4 regions of the Streptomyces flavofungini genome follow, and region 3 is predicted to be linked to each of the others. Evidence: riboswitches for the same ligand, from Rfam matches in the RefSeq annotation. Region 3 holds a riboswitch; each other region holds the start of a gene.
What was found. Region 3 has a riboswitch for cobalamin ahead of QUY26_RS31130 (cobalamin biosynthesis protein). Riboswitches for the same ligand answer to the same signal wherever they lie in the genome.
Positions count from the first base shown of each region.

Region 1: linked by a shared signal. The riboswitch ahead of metE (5-methyltetrahydropteroyltriglutamate--homocysteine S-methyltransferase) and the one ahead of QUY26_RS31130 (cobalamin biosynthesis protein) in region 3 are both predicted to bind cobalamin.
Region 2: linked by a shared signal. The riboswitch ahead of QUY26_RS12475 (ribonucleoside-diphosphate reductase subunit alpha) and the one ahead of QUY26_RS31130 (cobalamin biosynthesis protein) in region 3 are both predicted to bind cobalamin.
Region 4: linked by a shared signal. The riboswitch ahead of QUY26_RS01955 (CoA-acylating methylmalonate-semialdehyde dehydrogenase) and the one ahead of QUY26_RS31130 (cobalamin biosynthesis protein) in region 3 are both predicted to bind cobalamin.

Region 1 is NZ_CP128846.1:9,004,417-9,009,189, forward strand. It holds gene QUY26_RS39025 (hypothetical protein) at 1-183, opposite strand, end outside; gene metE (5-methyltetrahydropteroyltriglutamate--homocysteine S-methyltransferase) at 269-2,587, opposite strand; cobalamin riboswitch at 2,764-2,983, opposite strand; gene aceA (isocitrate lyase) at 3,150-4,436, opposite strand.
Region 2 is NZ_CP128846.1:3,142,547-3,147,319, forward strand. It holds gene mctP (monocarboxylate uptake permease MctP) at 1-1,069, shown strand, start outside; gene QUY26_RS12470 (hypothetical protein) at 1,177-1,827, shown strand; cobalamin riboswitch at 2,018-2,159, shown strand; gene QUY26_RS12475 (ribonucleoside-diphosphate reductase subunit alpha) at 2,289-4,703, shown strand; gene QUY26_RS12480 (ribonucleotide-diphosphate reductase subunit beta) at 4,703-4,773, shown strand, end outside.
Region 3 is NZ_CP128846.1:7,268,813-7,273,585, reverse strand. It holds gene QUY26_RS31145 (helix-turn-helix domain-containing protein) at 1-517, shown strand, start outside; gene QUY26_RS31140 (hypothetical protein) at 560-1,141, shown strand; gene QUY26_RS31135 (DUF397 domain-containing protein) at 1,399-1,605, opposite strand; cobalamin riboswitch at 1,822-1,971, shown strand; gene QUY26_RS31130 (cobalamin biosynthesis protein) at 2,095-3,087, shown strand; gene QUY26_RS31125 (cobyric acid synthase) at 3,084-4,592, shown strand; gene cobN (cobaltochelatase subunit CobN) at 4,589-4,773, shown strand, end outside.
Region 4 is NZ_CP128846.1:442,648-447,420, forward strand. It holds gene QUY26_RS01950 (acyl-CoA dehydrogenase family protein) at 1-721, opposite strand, end outside; gene QUY26_RS01955 (CoA-acylating methylmalonate-semialdehyde dehydrogenase) at 727-2,226, opposite strand; cobalamin riboswitch at 2,436-2,614, opposite strand; gene QUY26_RS01960 (hypothetical protein) at 2,749-2,949, shown strand; gene QUY26_RS01965 (GNAT family N-acetyltransferase) at 3,007-3,585, opposite strand; gene QUY26_RS01970 (TetR/AcrR family transcriptional regulator) at 3,836-4,408, opposite strand; gene QUY26_RS01975 (amidase) at 4,438-4,773, opposite strand, start outside.

The DNA.
Region 1 (4,773 bases), 1.7 Mb from region 3:
GAGAGCCTCGGCCAGGTCGTCCAGGAACACGCCCATGTCGAGGAGCGTGTCACGCAGCATCCGCATCCTCGTGGTCTGGCTGCCGAGTTGTCTGCGGGTGGCGAGCAGGCTCTCGAGTTCCTTCTCGGACACGGCGATCATGGGTTGGCCGTCCACGACGACCCGCCGCGGTGTGCTGCGCACCGATCCCCCCTTCATGCCTTGGTCGTGTCAGTGCTGTCCGACGGGCCGGGGCGCTCCTCGCGCCCCGGCCCTCCAGGTGTTCGGCTCAGGACTTGGGCAGTTCGCCCCGGACCGTGCGGGCCGCCGCGACCAGGTTCTCCAGGGAGGCGCGGGTCTCGGGCCAGCCGCGGGTCTTCAGGCCGCAGTCGGGGTTGACCCAGAGGCGTTCGGCGGGGATGGCCTCAAGTCCCTTGCGCAGCAGGGCCGCGGCCTCGTCCGTGCTCGGCACGCGCGGGGAGTGGATGTCGTAGACGCCGGGGCCCGCCTCCCGCGGGTAGCCGTGCTCGGCGAGTTCGCGGGCGACCTGCATGTGGGAGCGGGCGGCCTCCAGGCTGATGACGTCGGCGTCGAGGTCGTCGATGGCCTGGACGATGTCGCCGAACTCCGCGTAGCACATGTGCGTGTGGATCTGGGTGTCCGGCCGTACGCCGCTGGTGGTGAGCCGGAAGGACTCCGTCGCCCACGCCAGATAGGCCGGTCGGTCGGCGGCGCGCAGCGGCAGGGTCTCGCGCAGCGCGGGCTCGTCGACCTGGATCACCGAAGTCCCGGCGGCCTCCAGGTCGTTGACCTCGTCGCGCAGGGCGAGGGCCACCTGGCGGGCGGTGTCGCGAAGCGGCTGGTCGTCGCGGACGAAGGACCAGGCGAGCATCGTGACGGGGCCCGTGAGCATGCCCTTGACCGGGCGCTCGGTCAGGGAGTTGGCGTACGAGGTCCAGCGCACCGTCATCGGCTCGGGCCGGGAGATGTCGCCGGCCAGGACCGGCGGGCGCACATAGCGGGTGCCGTAGGACTGGACCCAGCCGTGCTGGGTGGCGAGGTAGCCGGTGAGCTGCTCGGCGAAGTACTGCACCATGTCGTTGCGTTCGGGCTCGCCGTGCACCAGGACGTCGATGCCGGTCTTCTCCTGGAAGGAGATGACCTCGCGGATCTCGTTCTCGATGCGCTGCTCGTACCCGGCGGTGTCGATGCGCCCGGCGCGCAGGTCGGCGCGGGCGGTGCGCAGCTCGGCTGTCTGCGGGAACGACCCGATGGTGGTCGTGGGAAGCAGGGGAAGGCCGAGGTGGGCGCGCTGGGCGGTCGCCCGGGTCGCGTACGGCGCGGAGCGGCGGCCGTCGGTGTCGGTGACGGCCGCGGCCCTGGCTCGGACGCCCGGGTCGTGGGTGATCGCGGAACCGGCGCGGGAGGCCAGGTCGGCGCGGTTGGCAGCGAGTTCGGCGGCGATGGTGTCGGTGCCCTGGGCGATGCCCTTGGCCAGGGTGACGATCTCCGTCGTCTTCTGCTGGGCGAACGCGAGCCAGCGCAGGATCTGTGGGTCGATGTCCCGCTCGGCCGCGGCGTCGATCGGCACGTGCAGCAGCGAGCAGGAGGCGGCGACGTCGACCCGGTCGGCGAGGCCCAGCAGGGTGCCGAGCGTGGCGAGGGACTTCTCCAGGTCGTTGATCCAGATGTTGCGGCCGTTGACGACACCGGCGACGAGACGCTTGCCGGGCAGTCCGCCCACCGCGGCGAGCGCGTCGAGGTTGGCGGCGGCCGCGTCGGTGAAGTCCAGGGCGAGGCCGTCGACCGGGGCCTTGGCCAGGACCGGCAGGGCGTCGCCGAGCCGGTCGAAGTAGGAGGCGACGAGGAGCTTCGGCCGGTCGGGGAGGGCCCCGAGGTCGCGGTAGGCGCGCGCGGCGGCGTTGAGGTCGGCCGGGGTGCGGTCCTGGACCAGGGCGGGCTCGTCGAGCTGCACCCACGCGGCGCCGGCCGCGCGCAGGTCGGCGAGGACCTCGGCGTACACGGGAAGCAGCCGGTCCAGGAGCGTCAGCGGCTCGAAGTCCGCGGCGACGCCCGGGGCGGGCTTGGCGAGCAGCAGGTAGGTGACCGGGCCGACGAGGACGGGCCGGGCGGCGAGCCCGAGGGCAAGGGCCTCCTTCAGCTCGGCGACCTGCTTGGTGGAGTCGGCCGTGAACACCGTGTCCGGACCCAACTCGGGCACGAGGTAGTGGTAGTTGGTGTCGAACCACTTGGTCATTTCCAGCGGCGCCACGTCCTGGGTGCCGCGGGCCATCGCGAAGTAGCCGTCGAGGGCGTCGGTGTCGACGGCGGAGCGGTGCCGCGGGGGGACGGCGCCGACCATGACACTGGTGTCCAGGACGTGGTCGTAGTACGAGAAGTCGCCGGTCGGCACCTCGTGGACACCGGCCGCCGCCAGGCGCTGCCAGGTGGAGCGGCGCAGTTCTTGCGCGGTCTGCCGGAGGGCGTCGGCGGTGACGCGGCCCTTCCAGTAGCCCTCGATGGCCTTCTTCAGTTCGCGGTTCTGGCCCTGGCGGGGGTAGCCGTACACGGTGGCCCGTGCTGCCGCGGCTGCGGACTTGGTGGTCACGGAGATCTCCTTCGCGAGATGAATCCCTGAGATCCCGGCGACGGGACGAGAGCGCGAAGGCAACGACGAACCGGACGGCCACGACCACGCGCGGCAAAGGCACGGTCGCTGGTCGCTCTGTCCGGTATGTACGCCGACCCGCCCTCGAGGTCACCGAGATATCCGCACCCGAATGGTTCGCGTGCGGACAGCGGGCAGGTCTTCGGACTCGCGGGCACGTCTCGTCGTACGAGACACCTAGTGGCCGTCGCTTCCCGGAGCCGTACGTCGGATCCAGTGCGTATGACGGCGGTCGTTCCCGCTCACCGCTGCGGGGCAGTCCCGGATTCCCACCGGGTTCCCTCTTACGACGCGCCTGCCTGGCGGGCAGGGCGAACCAGCTGCACGCGCCAGGTTAGAGGGTGTACGCCCTTCTGGGCAGCGGTGTTCACATTCCGGAACGTGAGATGAGACACGGGTGGGAGCCGTTTGGCTGTGCGCGCGAGGGGGGCGGGGGACAACCGACCGGTTGTTCCCCGCCCCCCTCGCACCTGCGGCCGGGCTCTCGGCCCGGCCGCGCGCCCTAGTGGAACTGCTCTTCCTCGGTGGAGCCGGACAGCGCGGTGGTGGAGGACGCCGGGTTGACGGCCGTGGACACGAGGTCGAAGTAGCCGGTGCCGACCTCGCGCTGGTGCTTGACGGCGGTGAAGCCGTGCTCCTGCGCGGCGAACTCCTTCTCCTGCAGGTCCACGTACGCGGTCATGCCGTGCTCGGCGTAGCCGCGGGCGAGGTCGAACATGCCGTGGTTGAGGGAGTGGAATCCGGCCAGGGTGATGAACTGGAACTTGTAGCCCATGGCGCCCAGTTCGCGCTGGAACTTGGCGATCTGGTCGTCGTCGAGCGCGGCCTTCCAGTTGAAGGACGGCGAGCAGTTGTAGGCCAGCATCTGGTCGGGGTGCTCGGCGTGGATGGCCTCGGCGAACTCGCGGGCCTGGGCGAGGTCGGGGGTGCCGGTCTCGACCCAGATGAGGTCGGCGTACGGGGCGTAGGCGAGGCCGCGGGCGATCACGGGGGCCATGCCGTTCTGGACGCGGTAGAAGCCCTCGGCCGTGCGCTCACCGGTGACGAACTCGGCGTCGCGCTCGTCGACGTCGCTGGTGAGGAGGTTGGCGGCGAGCGCGTCGGTGCGGGCGACGATCAGGGTCGGCACATCGGCGATGTCGGCCGCGAGGCGGGCCGCGTTGAGGGTGCGCACGTGCTGCGCGGTGGGGACGAGGACCTTGCCGCCGAGGTGCCCGCACTTCTTCTCCGAGGCGAGCTGGTCCTCGTAGTGGATGCCGGCCGCGCCCGCCGCGATCATCGCCTTGGTCAGCTCGAAGGCGTTCAACGGGCCGCCGAACCCGGCCTCGGCATCGGCCACGATCGGGGCCAGCCAGTCCACGGCGGAGTCGCCCTCGCTGGTGGCGATCTGGTCGGCGCGCAGCAGCGCGTTGTTGATCCGGCGGACCACCTGCGGCACGGAGTTGGCCGGGTAGAGCGACTGGTCGGGGTAGGTGTGCCCGGCCTGGTTGGCGTCGGCGGCCACCTGCCAGCCGGACAGGTAGATCGCCTGCAGCCCCGCCTTGACCTGCTGCACGGCCTGGCCGCCGGTCAGCGCGCCGAGGGCGTGGACGTAGTCGAGTTCGTGCAGTTGGCGCCACAGCCGTTCGGCGCCGCGCCGGGCCAGGGTGTGCTCCTCACGGACGCTGCCGGAGAGCCGCACGACGTCCGCGGCGCTGTAGGTGCGCTCGATCCCCTGCCACCGCGGGTCGGTCGCCCACCGCCGCGCCAGTTCCTCGGCCGTCGCCGTCGTCGTCCCTGCCTGTGCCATGACCGTCTCCCGGAGATTCGTGAACTGTGCGAACATCTGGCACTGAGTGCCTGGATAATCTGGGGTGCGGCCCACCGGGTCCGTGTGTGGACAGGTGAGCAATGCTGCCGAGTCGGGCGGAAGGGCCGGGATCTCCGACGTCAGGGCATGAGTTCGCGCCCCGGTTCCGCTCCGCCCGACGGAGTCCGGCGGGCCGCGGTTCGACTGTGACATCGGCACTCAGTGCCAGCAAGCGAGGAGAGATGCCAACTTCTGCGAATCTTCCGCGGTGGTTTTGCCAACTCTGTTAAGGCCAGCGGGCGGGGCTGCGTGACTACGATCGCGGGCATGCCCGACG
Region 2 (4,773 bases), 4.1 Mb from region 3:
CACCTACTCGTCCGGTCTGCGGGCGCCCGCGCTGATCGCGTTCGTGAAGGACACCCTGATCTACATCGTGATCGTGGTGGCCATCATCTACATCCCGATCAAGCTCGGCGGCTTCGACGACATCTTCAGCGCCGCCAACGAGAAGTTCTCCGCGACGAACGAGGCCACCGGCAAACCCGTCGGCTCCCTGGTGCCGGGCGACGCGGGCACCTGGACGTACGCGACCCTGGCCCTCGGCTCCGCGCTCGCCCTCTTCATGTACCCGCACTCGATCACGGCGACGCTCTCCTCGCGCAGCCGCGACGTGATCCGCCGCAACACCACCATCCTGCCGCTGTACTCGCTGATGCTCGGCCTGCTCGCGCTGCTCGGGTTCATGGCGATCGCGGCCGGGGTGAAGGTCGAGAACGGGCAGTTGGCGATCCCCCAGCTGTTCGAGGACATGTTCCCCGACTGGTTCACGGGCGTCGCCTTCGCGGCCATCGGCATCGGCGCGCTCGTCCCGGCGGCCATCATGTCCATCGCGGCCGCGAACCTCTTCACCCGCAACATCTACAAGGACTTCCTGAAGCCCGACGCGACGCCCGAGCAGGAGACGAAGGTCTCCAAGCTGGTCTCGCTCCTGGTGAAGGTGGGCGCGCTCGCCTTCGTCCTCACCATGGACAAGACCGTCGCCATCAACTTCCAGCTGCTCGGCGGCATCTGGATCCTGCAGACCATGCCCGCGCTCGTCGGCGGCCTGTTCACGCGCTGGTTCCACCGGTGGGCGCTGCTCGCCGGGTGGGCGGTCGGCATGGTCTACGGCACGGTCGCCGCGTACGGCGTCGCCTCGCCGACGCAGAAGCACTTCGGCGGGTCGTCCAAGGAGATCCCGGGCATCGGTGAGATCGGCTACATCGGCCTGACGGCCTTCGTCCTGAACGTCGTCGTGACCGTCGTCCTCACCTTCGTCCTGAAGGCCCTCAAGGCCCCCGACGGCGTCGACGAGACGTCCCCGGAGGACTACACCGCGGACGCCGGCGACAAGGGCGTGGCGGTCGAACTGCCGAAGGTGGGTGCCGGGCACTGACGTCCCGGGCTCCCGCCCACCCTGGAGGCCGCCGCGTTCCGCACGGGACGCGGCGGCCTTCGCCGTGCCGCCTCCGGGCCCGAACCGGCGTACGAAAGAATGGGCCCATGCCGCGTCCTCGCCTCCTGCTCCCCGCCGCCCTGCTGCTGCTCGCGCCCCTCGCCCTCACCGGCTGCGGCTCCGAGGACGCGGGCTCCGGCGCGGGTTCGACGCCGTCCCGCGCCGAGCTGGAGGCCCGCGCCCAGGCCGCCCAGACCCGCACGGAGCACGTGTACGTGACCGAGGCCGACGGGTTCACGCTGGCGAAGCAGTCGGTGGGTGTCCTGGGGGACGACGGGTTCCAGGCGGTGTACGTGGCGAAGGAGGGCGGCGGGCAGATCAAGGTCGACGTGGAGCGGGGCACCGTCGACGACAAGTCCTGCCGAGGCCTCTACCCGCCCGCGAAGCGCTGCGAGAAGGACGGCAAGGGCTGGTACCGCACGCCGGGCCCCGGCTCGTCCGACAGCACCGACGCGTCCGGCTCCTGGCACGCGTACGTCCGCTCCGAGCACGGCCTGCGCGTCCAGCTCTCCGCCGACCCCGGCCTCGTGGACCGCGACACCCTGCGCGCCGCCGCCGAGAAGGCCCACCACGCGGACGCAGCCGAGCTGGACGCCGTACTGCCGGAGAAGACCTCCCCCGCCGCGCCGGTGGAGCGCGGCGACATCCCCCGCGACGGCGACGGCGCGCCCCAGGACCCGCCGGGCGCGGGCGGCTGAACGACGCCCGCAGCCGACGGCCGGGCGGGGCCGCAGCGACCGCTGAGCGAGCCCTGGGCGGCCTCCGGACGCCGCCCCGGAATGCCACGCCCCGCCCCCGAGTTGAGGTTCAGGGCGCCCCGTCCCGCGACAGCGTCACTACCCTCCGACACAACATCTAGGGGTGGCACCGAAAGCCAGCACAAGATGTATGCTCGTCCTCGCTGTCGCCGCAGGGGAATCCGGTGCAAGTCCGGAACTGTCCCGCAACGGTGTACTGGTACGCATTTGTGCGCTCGCGCCCGCAACATGCGCCGGTGAGTCCGACGACCTGCCGACAGCGCACCTGGACCGTCCGGTCCGGGTGCCGAGACGTCCGGGCCTCGAGGAATGGGTTGGTGGACGCGGAGTCGCCCCTGCGCGGGCGCAGCCGCGCCGTGCCGCTCTCCAAAGGCCCAGAGCCGAGCGAGGGAGAGCACCACGTGACCATCGCGCCCGCCGAACCCGCGTCAGCGCAGGCCGCCGAGCAGGCCGAGGCCCAGCAGGCCGCGCAGACCACCGACGGACCGGGGACCGCCCTGCTGCGCGTCCTGACCGACCTCACCGCCGACCTCCCCGACGCCGACCCCGGCCGGGTCGCCGCCGCCGCGCTGCGCGGCCGTTCGGCCAAGGCCGACGAGGTGGAGCTGCGGGAGCTCGCGACCGAGGCGGCCGCCGGGCTCATCTCCGAGGACCCCGCGTACTCGCAGCTCGCGGCCCGGCTCCTGACCATCGGTATCCGCGAGGAAGCCGCCTCGCAGGGCGTCACGTCGTTCTCCCAGTCTGTCGCCGTCGGCCACCGTGAGGGCCTGATCGCGGACCGCACCGCCGAGTTCGCCACGCTGCACGCGGAGCGCCTCGACGGCCTCGTGGACGCCGCGCTCGCCGACGGCGCCGACCGCCGCTTCGGCTATTTCGGCCTGCGCACCCTGCACAGCCGCTATCTGCTCCGGCACCCGATCACCCGCAAGGTCGTCGAGACCCCGCAGCACTTCATGCTGCGCGTGGCCGCCGGTCTCGCCGAGGACACCTCCGAGCGGGCCCTCGACGAGGTCGCCGCGCTCTACCGCCTGATGAGCCGTCTGGACTACCTGCCGTCCTCGCCGACGCTCTTCAACTCCGGCACCCGGCACCCGCAGATGTCGTCCTGCTACCTCCTCGACTCGCCGCTCGACGAGCTGGACTCCATCTACGACCGCTACCACCAGGTCGCGCGGCTCTCCAAGCACGCCGGCGGCATCGGGCTCTCCTACTCCCGCATCCGCTCGCGCGGCTCCCTGATCCGCGGCACCAACGGGCACTCCAACGGCATCGTGCCGTTCCTGAAGACCCTCGACGCCTCCGTCGCCGCCGTGAACCAGGGCGGCCGCCGCAAGGGCGCCGCCGCGGTCTACCTGGAGACCTGGCACTCCGACATCGAGGAGTTCCTGGAGCTGCGGGACAACACCGGCGAGGACGCCCGGCGCACCCACAACCTGAACCTGGCGCACTGGATCCCCGACGAGTTCATGCGCCGCGTCGCCGCCGACCAGGCGTGGTCGCTGTTCTCCCCGGCCGACGTGCCCGAGCTCGTCGACCTGTGGGGCGAGGAGTTCGACGCCGCGTACAAGAAGGCGGAGGCGGCCGGTCTCGCGCAGAAGACCATCCCCGCCCGTGAGCTGTACGGCCGCATGATGCGCACCCTCGCGCAGACCGGCAACGGCTGGATGACCTTCAAGGACACCGCCAACCGCACCGCCAACCAGACGGCCGAGCCCGGCCACACCGTCCACTCCTCCAACCTCTGCACGGAGATCCTGGAGGTCACGGACGACGGCGAGACGGCCGTGTGCAACCTGGGTTCGGTGAACCTGGGCGCGTTCGTCGACACGGCGAGCGGTGACATCGACTGGGAGCGGCTCGACGCCACCGTGCGCACGGCCGTCACCTTCCTCGACCGCGTCGTGGACATCAACTTCTACCCGACCGAGCAGGCCGGGCGCTCCAACGCCAAGTGGCGGCCCGTGGGCCTCGGCGCGATGGGTCTGCAGGACGTCTTCTTCCAGCTGAAGCTGCCGTTCGACTCGCCCGAGGCGCGCGCCCTGTCCACCCGGATCGCCGAGCGCATCATGCTCGCGTCGTACGAGGCGTCGGCCGACCTCGCCGAACGGAACGGCCCGCTGCCCGCCTGGGAGAAGACCCGCACCGCGCGCGGCGTCCTGCACCCCGACCACTACGACGTCGAGCTGACCTGGCCCGAGCGCTGGGCGGCGCTGCGGGAACGCATCGGCAGGACGGGCATGCGCAACTCGCTGCTGCTCGCCATCGCGCCGACCGCGACCATCGCGTCCATCGCGGGCGTGTACGAGTGCATCGAGCCGCAGGTCTCCAACCTCTTCAAGCGCGAGACCCTGTCCGGCGAGTTCCTCCAGGTCAACTCCTACCTGGTGCAGGAGCTGAAGCGGCTCGGCGTGTGGGACGCGCAGACCCGCGAGGCGCTGCGCGAGTCCAACGGCTCGGTGCAGGGCTTCACCTGGGTCCCCCAGGACGTCCGCGACCTGTACCGCACGGCCTGGGAGATCCCGCAGCGCGGCCTCATCGACATGGCCGCCGACCGCACGCCGTTCCTGGACCAGGCGCAGTCCCTGAACCTGTTCCTGGAGACGCCCACCATCGGCAAGCTCTCCTCGATGTACGCCTACGCCTGGCAGCGCGGCCTGAAGACCACGTACTACCTGCGCTCGCGCCCGGCGACGCGCATCGCCCGCGCGGCGTCCGGCCAGGCCGCCGCCGCTGCCCCCGTCCCCCAGCAGGTGAGCGACCCCGAGGCGATCGCCTGCTCCCTGGAAAACCCCGAGTCCTGCGAGGCCTGCCAGTAATGTCCCAGTCCGACCTGCACACCACCACGACGTCTGGTGAGAAGAACCTGCTCGACCCGGGCTTCGAGCT
Region 3 (4,773 bases):
CACGTACCACCCGATCATCATGCCCGGCCTCCTGCACACCGAGGAGTACGCGGACGCCCTGGCCACTCCTGACGTCGTCGACCCTGGTACCCGCCGCCGCCTCGTGGAGTTCCGCACGGCCCGCCAGGAGCGGGTCTTCGACGAGAGCGGGATCGACGACCTCCACTTCGTCGTCGACGAGTCGGCGCTGCACCGGCAGATCGGGGGGCCCGCGGTGATGCGCGCGCAACTGCAGCGGCTCATCGAGGTCGCCGAGCACCCCCGCACCACCCTCCAGGTCCTGCCCTACACGGCGGGGGCGCTGCTGAGCACGCAGAACGCGTTCGTGCTCCTCGGCTTCAAGGACGACGACGACCTGATCTACCTGGAGAGCGCCCAGTCCGTCGTCGCCACCCGGGACGACTACGAGATGGTCGCCAACTTCCAGGACTGCTTCGAGCAACTGCGGCAGATCGCCTACAGCGACGACCGCGCGATCGACCTGATCAACCAGGTCAAGGAAGGCTTCGCAGGCTGATTCCGGAGCCGTCCGCTCCGGGACGAGGGGAGGGCTGGCACGATGCTGGTCGTCACGTTATTACGGTGGCTGTCGCGCTGCCTGACGGCCTCAGACACCAGGAACCCCGCCGACCCCGCTCCCCCCGTCGGCGCCACGGGCCCCGACGGGGGCCCGGCCGCCGATCCCCTGGACGGCGGCGAGCCCGTCCCCGCCGAACCCACCGCCCCCTCCTCCCAGCTCCACGACCTCTTCAGAGAGGGGATGAAGGATCCGGCGTTCGCCCGCGAACTGGACCGTCTCCTCCACAGCGAGCACCAGCGGAGCCTGCACACACAGGAGCAGCAGACACTGAGTTTCCTGGCGAAGGCCGGTTGCGTGTCGGTGTGCCTCGCTGTGGTCGTCGTGGCGCTGGTGCCGGCCGGGATCCTCGCCCAGGGCGTCGTCGTACGCCACGACATCGACCCCTGGCACTTCGTCGTCGCGCTGGCGGGCGGCTGCGGACTGCTGACAGCCGCGGTGGGATGGCTCGTTCGGACCCTGCGCCGCGGTCGCCGGCAGGAGTCGGCTGCTACGACCGGCGCCGGCCCTCCGGCTGACGGAGCGTCCGCGGACGGTCCCGCTCCACGCGCCGGCGCGGGATGAGCGGCGTGAACTCCCACACGGCCCCCGCCCCCGCCGCCACGACCGCGGCCGTCGCCAGCCAGACCGCGAGCCGGACGTGGAGCCCTTCCACGAGGAGGGAGGCGAGAGCGCCCGCGGCCACCGCGACAGCGCCACTGAGCGCGCAGTACAGCACGAAGACGAAGCGCCGGGCGGGCCCTGCGGCATGCCGGCTCAGCGGCAGTTGCCTGCTCTCAACCCCCATGGTCTCCAGCCTTTCGTGCGCACGCTGGGACAGCTCACTTCCCCCCGACTCTCCCCGAGGCCACCCCCCTGACAAACGCGCGCCACGCCGTCGGCGTCACGTTCATGTGCCCTTCGTCGCGGTGATTCGAGTCACGGACCCACACCGCACCGGCCGGGTGCGCCACTTCCACGCATTCGCCGCCCGTCACGGTGTAACTGCTCTTGAACCACTGCACTGCCGGTAAGTACTCGTCGGCCACACCGCCCCCTTGCCTGCTGCCGTCACGAGAGTCGGACGGTGCCGGGGCCCGGCGGCAGTCGACCGCGCCCTGCCGGGTTCGCGTTCCGCGTCGCTCTCCTGCTGTCATGTTCAAGCTTACGGAGAGTGGTTGCGTCCGCCTAGCCGTAAACCGGCCCTGGCCGCAGGTCCATGTGGGCCTCCGCACACACTCCCGTCGCAGGTCAACAGCGAGTTGACGGGCGTCGCGGGCCATGGTGGACTGCCGGAGCCATTTACGGCGGCAGGAGAGGAAGCCGGTGCGAATCCGGCGCGGTCCCGCCACTGTCACCGGGTGATCCGACGATCCCCGGGAGCCAGGAACTCTCGCCGCCGGTCTCGTCGAACCAGGGCGCGGAAACCCTGAGTGAGGACATATCGCCATGCGCGGCCGCCCGTTGCCGTCCCCTGCCCCGCCCGGGGCCCCGTCGCGGCCGAGAGCCCCGCACCGCGTATCGGCGGGCTGACTCCCATGTGTGCCGATCGCGACTACGCGTACGGCGCCGCCGCCGGACTCCTCGGTGACCTGCTGCTCGGCGATCCTCGCCGGGGCCATCCGGTCGCCGCGTTCGGGCGTGCGGCGGGGGCCGTCGAGCGGGTCCTGTGGCGCGACCACCGCGGGTGGGGCGCGCTGCACACCCTGGTGTGCGCCGGGGGTGCCGTCGGCGCCGGTGCGCTCGCCTCCTTCGCCGCACGCCGGTCGCGTGCCGCTTCCGTCGGGCTGACCGCCGCCGCGACCTGGGCCGTCGTCGGCGGGACCTCGCTGGGGCGGGAGGCCCGCGCCATCGGGGGCGCCCTCGCCGCGGGGGACGTGGAGGTCGCCCGGGAGCGGCTGCCTCATCTGTGCGGGCGTGACCCCGAGGCGCTGGACGCCGACGGGATCGCCCGTGCCGTCGTGGAGTCCGTCGCCGAGAACACCTCCGACGCCGTCGTGGGGGCGTTGGTGTGGGGGGCCGTCGGGGGCGTGCCGGGGCTTGTGGGGTTCCGGGCCGTGAACACGCTCGACGCGATGGTCGGGCACCGGTCTTCGCGGTATCTCCGGTACGGGTGGGCCTCCGCCCGGCTCGACGATGTCGCCGGGTGGCCGGGGGCTCGGCTCACCGCTGCGCTCGCCGTGGTCGCCGGGGGGTCTCCTCGGGGGGCGGTGCGGGCGTGGCATGCCGATGCCTCGAAGCATCCGAGCCCCAACGCCGGGGTCGTCGAGGCCTCGTTCGCGGGGGCGTTGGGGGTGCGGCTCGGGGGCACGCTGGCCTACGCGGGGCGCGTGGAGCACCGACCTGTTCTCAACGGCGGGGGGCGCTCCGTCGCCGTGGGGGACATCGAGCGGGCTGTGAAGTTGTCCCGGCGGGTCGGGTGGCTCGCCCTGGGTGTGGCGGTCGCCGTCGACCTTGCCCGGGGTGCGCGTGCGACCAAGCGGTGCCCGGCAGCGCAGGGGAAGTCGCAGCGGATCGGCGGTGGGACATGAGCGGTGGGCTGCTTGTCGCCGGGACCACCTCCGATGCCGGGAAGAGTGTCGTCACCGCCGGGATCTGCCGGTGGCTCGCCCGCAAGGGCGTCTCCGTCGCGCCTTTCAAGGCGCAGAACATGTCCCTGAACTCGTTCGTCACCCGGGAAGGGGCCGAGATCGGGCGGGCGCAGGCCATGCAGGCGCAGGCCGCGCGGGTGGAGCCCAGCGCGCTGATGAACCCCGTGCTGCTGAAGCCGGGGAGCGACCGGTCGAGTCAGGTCGTGCTCATGGGGAAGCCGGTGGGCGAGATGAGTGCCCGGGGCTATCACGGGGGCCGGCAGGAGGCACTGCTCGACACCGTCGTGGGATGCCTGGCGCAGCTTCGGGGCACGTATGACGCCGTGATCTGCGAAGGGGCGGGGAGTCCCGCCGAGATCAACCTCCGGCGCACCGACATCGTGAACATGGGGATCGCGCGGGCCGCCCGCTTCCCGGTCGTGGTGGTCGGGGACATCGACCGCGGGGGTGTGTTCGCCTCGTTCTTCGGGACCGTGGCGCTGCTGAGCCCGGCCGACCAGGAGCTCGTCGCGGGCTTCCTCGTCAACAAGTTCCGCGGAGACGTGTCGCTGCTCGAACCCGGGCTCGACATGCTGCGCGACCTCACCGGGCGGCCGACCCTCGGCGTACTGCCGTTCCGGCACGGGCTCGGCATCGACGAGGAGGACGGGCTGAGGGTCTCGCTGCGCGGGGCCGTCCGGGAGTCCGTCGTGGCGGCGCCCGTCGGCGAGGACGTGCTGCGCGTCGCCGTGTGCGCGGTGCCGCTGATGTCCAACTTCACCGACGTGGACGCGCTCGCCGCCGAACCCGGCGTCGTGGTGCGGTTCGTGGACCGGGCCGAGGAGCTCGTCGACGCGGACCTCGTCGTCGTACCGGGCACGCGCGGGACCGTGCGCGCCCTTCAGTGGCTGCGCGAGCGCGGGCTCGCGGACGCGCTCGCGCGGCGGGCCGCCGAGGGGCGGCCCGTCCTCGGGATCTGCGGCGGCTTCCAGGTGCTCGGCGAGCGGATCCAGGACGACGTCGAGTCGCGGGCCGGGACCGTGGACGGGCTCGGGCTGCTGCCCGTGCGCGTCACCTTCCGGCGCGAGAAGACCCTGGCCCGGCCCGTCGGCGAGGCCCTCGGCGAGCACGTCGAGGGGTACGAGATCCATCACGGCGTCGCCGAAGTCCTGGGCGGGGACCCCTTCCTGGACGGGTGCCGGGTGGGGGCCGTGTGGGGCACCCACTGGCACGGGTCGCTGGAGAGCGACGCGTTCCGGCGCCGCTTCCTCACCGAGGTCGCGCGCGCCGCGGGCCGCCGCTTCGTGCCCGCGCCCGACACCGGCTTCGCCGCCCTGCGCGAGGAACAGCTCGACCTCCTCGGCGACCTCATCGAAGAACACGCGGACACCGACGCGCTGCTGCGCCTGATCGAGACCGGCGCTCCGTCCGGTCTCCCCTTCATCGCACCGGGGGCACCCTCATGACCGTCCTTCTCCTGTCCACCGCCGACACGGACCTGCTCGCCGCCCGCGCCTCCGACGCGCCCTACCGCATCGCCAACCCGACCCGCGTCGACGTGCGCGAGGAACTGCCCGCGCTCCTCGACGGCGCGGACATCGCCGTCGTACGCCTCCTCGGTGGCAAGCGCGCCTGGGAGGACGGGCT
Region 4 (4,773 bases), 6.8 Mb from region 3:
CGCCGTTGAGGCCGTTCATGGCGATGCGGAAGCCGTTGCCCTCGCCGCCGAGCAGCCGGTCGGCGGACAGCCGCACGCCGTCGAGGATCACCTGCCGGGTGGGCTGGGCGTTCCAGCCCATCTTCTGTTCGTTCGGGCCGAAGGACAGGCCTTCGTCGTCCCGCTCGACGACGAACGCGGAGACGCCCCCGGGGCCGCTGTCGCCCGTGCGGGCCATCACGATGTACACCTGCGAGGCGCCGGCTCCGGAGATGAACTGCTTGACGCCGGTCAGGACGTAGGTGTCGCCGTCGCGTTCGGCGCGGGTGCTGAGCGCGGCGGCGTCGGAGCCCGCGCCGGGCTCGGTCAGGCAGTAGCTGCCGAGCCAGTCCATCGACGTCAACGCCCCGAGCCAGCGGGCGCGCTGGGACTCGTCGCCGTACCGGTCGATCATCCAGGCGACCATGTTGTGGATGGAGAGGTAGCCCGCGACGGACGGGCAGCCGGAGGCGAGGGCCTCGAAGACGAGGACGCCGTCGGCGCGGGTGAGCCCGGAGCCGCCCGCGTCCTCGGCGACGTACATCCCGCCGAGGCCGAGGTCGGCGGCCTTGCGCAGCACCTCCACGGGGAAGTGCTTCTCCTGGTCCCAGGCCAGGGCGTGCGGGGCGAGGTGCTCCTGGGCGAAGTCGAGGGTGGTCTCGACGATGGCGAGCTGGTCCTCGGTGAGCAGTGCGCTGGTCATGGCGGTCATCCCATCGTCGGGATGGTGAAGCTCGCGCCTTCCTTGGCCCCGGAGGGCCAGCGCGAGGTGACGGTCTTGGTGCGGGTGTAGAAGCGGATGGAGTCCGGTCCGTGCTGGTTGAGGTCGCCGAAGCCGGAGCGCTTCCAGCCGCCGAAGGTGTGGTACGCGACGGGGACCGGGATGGGCACGTTGACGCCGACCATGCCGGTGTCGACGCGGCGGGTGAAGTCGCGGGCGGTGTCGCCGTCGCGGGTGAAGAGCGCGACGCCGTTGCCGTAGGGGTGCTCGGTGGGCAGCCGCAGAGCTTCCTCGTAGTCGGCGGCGCGGACGACGGACAGGACCGGGCCGAAGATCTCCTCCTGGTAGATCCGCATGTCGGGGGTGACACGGTCGAAGAGCGAGGCACCCGCGAAGAAGCCGCCCTCGTGGCCGGGGAGGGTGAAGTCACGTCCGTCGACGACGAGTTCGGCGCCCTCCTCGACGCCGAGGTCGACGTAGGAGCGCACGCGGTCGAGGGCGTCGCGGCTGACGAGGGGGCCGAAGTCGGCCTCGGGGTCGTCGGAGCGGCCGATCCGCAGCGCGCCGATGCGGTCCTTGAGGCGGGCCACCAGGGCGTCGGCGGTGGCCTCGCCGACCGGAACGGCCACGGAGATCGCCATGCAGCGCTCGCCCGCCGAGCCGTAACCGGCGCCGATCAGCGCGTCCACGGCCTGGTCGAGGTCCGCGTCCGGCATCACGATCATGTGGTTCTTGGCGCCGCCGAAGCACTGGGCGCGCTTGCCGTGGGCGGCGGCGGTGGCGTAGATGTGCGCGGCGATGGGCGTGGAGCCGACGAAGCCGAGCGCCTCGACGCGCGGGTCCTCCAGGAGGGTGTCGACGGATTCCTTGCCGCCGTTGACGACGTTCAGGATGCCCGGCGGCAGGCCCGCCTCCAGGAAGAGCTCGGCGAGCCGCAGCGGCACGGACGGGTCGCGCTCGGAGGGCTTGAGGATGAAGGCGTTGCCGCAGGCGATGGCGGGCGCGGCCTTCCAGAGGGGGATCATCGCGGGGAAGTTGAACGGCGTGATGCCGGCGACGACGCCGATGGGGCGGCGCAGCGAGTGCACGTCGATGCCGGTGCCCGCGTTGTCGGTGAACTCGCCCTTGAGCAGGTGCGGGATGCCCGCCGCGAACTCCACCACCTCCAGGCCGCGCTGGAGGTCGCCGTGCGCGTCGGCCACGGTCTTGCCGTGCTCGGCCGACAACAGCCGGGCCAGCGACTCGCGTTCGCCCTCCACGATCCGCAGGAACCGCAGCAGGACGCGGGCGCGGCGCTGCGGGTTCCACTCGCCCCACTCGCGCTGGGCCTCGGCCGCGTCGGCGATGGCCGCCTCGGTCTCGGCGCGGTTCGCGAGCGGGACGCGGGCCTGTATCTCGCCGGTGTTCGGGTCGTACACGTCGGCGAGCGCGCCCGATGTTCCCGGGATGTGCTTGCCGCCGATGAAGTGGGTCAGTTCACGGACCATGGGGCCTGCTCTTTCGTCAGGTGGGATCCGGGGACGGGCGCGCCCGACCGGCCGTCGGCGCCATGCGCGGGCATGCCGGATCGACGGACGGAAGAAGGGGACGCGAACGGCCGAGGGGCCGTCAGACAGCGGGGGTTGTCGCTCGCATCGGATCACCGGGGTCGTGAGTGCGCACCGGGGCCATGCGTGTCTGCTCCATCCTCGTGGACAACACGGAACACCCCGCGGCCGGTATCCTGACTCCCGGATCGGCGCCCGTTCTCCCGCCTTCCCAACGGACTTCTCCGTCAGTGGCGTTGTTGCACGCGAGAACGCACTCCCCGGTCACAGTGGCGGGACCGCGCCGGATTCACACCGGCTTCCCTGCACCGCGGGCTTGTCCACGAACATATACTTGGACTTCCTAGTAAGTCCACAGCGGACGGGTTCCCACTCGCCGCGGGAACCCCCTGTCCAACTCCTACTGGAGTCCCAGGCCCCCAGTTCGGCGCGCACGACCCCGGCCACGGGGTCGGCGCCGTAGTGGACGCCCGCGAGGTCGGCGGCGCGGTCCAGGACGGGGCGGGTCTCGTCGATCTCGTAGAGGTTGTCGACGCCCTGGAGCGGGTGCGGATGTCGGCGGTGCGCAAGGGGTGCTCCGGGCGGGGCTCGAAGGGCTGCACGGACCGCGAGGCGTGGGGTGTGCGGTGCGGTGGCGCGTGGTGGCGTGAGGTGTGCGGCTGAGGATGGGGGCTGTGGGGGCTGCGGTCCACGGGGTGGCGGGCTGCGGGGACTCTGCTGCTACGCGGGCGGCGCCAGGATCTCCGCGCGCCCGGGGTGGCGCGGGCCCAGGAAGACAGCCGTGCTGTATCCGTTCGGTGCGGGGTGCGTGGCCTGTCGCCAGCCGAGCCGCTCGTAGAAGCGGACGGCGGCCTCCGCCCTGACGGATGTCAGCAGCCAGCAGCGCCCGCCGGGCGCGTCGCGCGTGACCTCTTCGAGGAGCGTACGGCCGAGGCCGCGGCCGTGCGCGCCGGGCGTGACGGCGAGTTCGTCGACCTCCAGGCCGCCGCACAGCCAGGCGGCGGTGCGCTCGGCGCCGAGGGCGGCGCGGACGTGGGGGTAGGAACGCGTGACCGGCAGCGGGGTCTCGGACGTCCAGGCGGTGGCGAAGCCCAGCACGCGGTCGCCCTCGAGGGCCACCGCGCCGACGAAGCCGGGGCGCTCGGTGTCGCCCGCGAGGCGGTCCAGGTAGACGTCGGCCTCCGCGGGGTCGGAGTGCCACGGGGGCTCGGCGAAGGCCTCGGCGTAGACCTGCCGGATGCCGTCGCGGTGGGCGAGCAGACCGGGTCCCGGCAGGCGAAGTATGAGTGCGTCGGTCATCGGGCGGCCCTCGCGCCCTCTCGCGCGGTCCCGCCCGAAGCCTCTTGCGCGGTCTCGCCCGAGGTCAGCACCCATGCCGACGTCGCTCGGCCTCCGTCTCGCACGTGTCCTCGACCCGCCTTCCGTCCGGCTTGCGCCCGCCGTTCGTTCGCACCTGTCGCCCGTGCGCGCATCGGCGCCTACTGCGGATCAATAGTAGTTGCAGACAATGTGCAATAAGGATCGGGCCCGCAGCCGCTCCCCCGTCGCCTCAGCCCCGGGCGTTCCGGTCCAGCGCCCCTTCCACCAGCTCGCGCGCGTACGCCGTCGACAGGCCGTCGGGCCGGAACAGGATGCGGTACATGACCGGCGCGACCACGTGGTCCATGACCGCCTCCCGCGCCGGGAGCCCGTCCTCGCCGCGTCGGCGGGCACGGTCGAGGACGAGGTCGACCTGGGCGGCGGCGTAGGCGGAGCACTGCCCGGCGTTGCCGCCGTCCGGGTCGCCGAGGAGCGCGTCGCGGATGTAGGCGCGGCCCGCGGTGGACGCCATCTCGTCGAGGAACTGCTCGGCCCAGGCCGTGAGGTCGGCCCGCAGGGTGCCGTGGTCCGCGGGCTCCGTGTCGGGCCGCAGCCGCTCGACGGCCACATCCGACAGGAGCTCCTGGAGGTCGCCCCAGCGGCGGTAGATCGTCGACGGGGTGACCCCGGCCCGCGCGGCGACCAGCGGGACGGTGAGCGCCGCGCGACCCCGCTCGGCCTCCAGCTCGCGGACGGCGGCGTGCACGGACGCCTGCACGCGGGCGCTGCGGCCGCCGGGGCGGGCCATGGGCTTGGGACTCATGGCGCCACCTTAACGCTAATTTCTAGCTTCTACGCTGGCGAGCGCGCGGGATCCCCCGGCATCGGCCCGGACCCTCCAGGGGTCGCCGCAGCCACCGGCCCCGCCCCGAGAGCACCCGCGTCCGGTGCGAGCCGCCCCGCGTCCGCCCGCGTGGCCTCGTACGCGCGCCCGACCCGCAGCACCGCCCCCTCCCCCAGCGGCCGGCCGATCAGCTGCATGCCGACGGGCAGGCCGCCCTCGCCCCGCCCGACGGGCACGGACAGCGCCGGTACGCCGGTGATGTTGGCGGGCGCCGACAGCCGGACGTAGCTGTCGGACACGCTCTCCACGCAACCGTCGGCCCACTGCACGGACTGCTGCCCGGC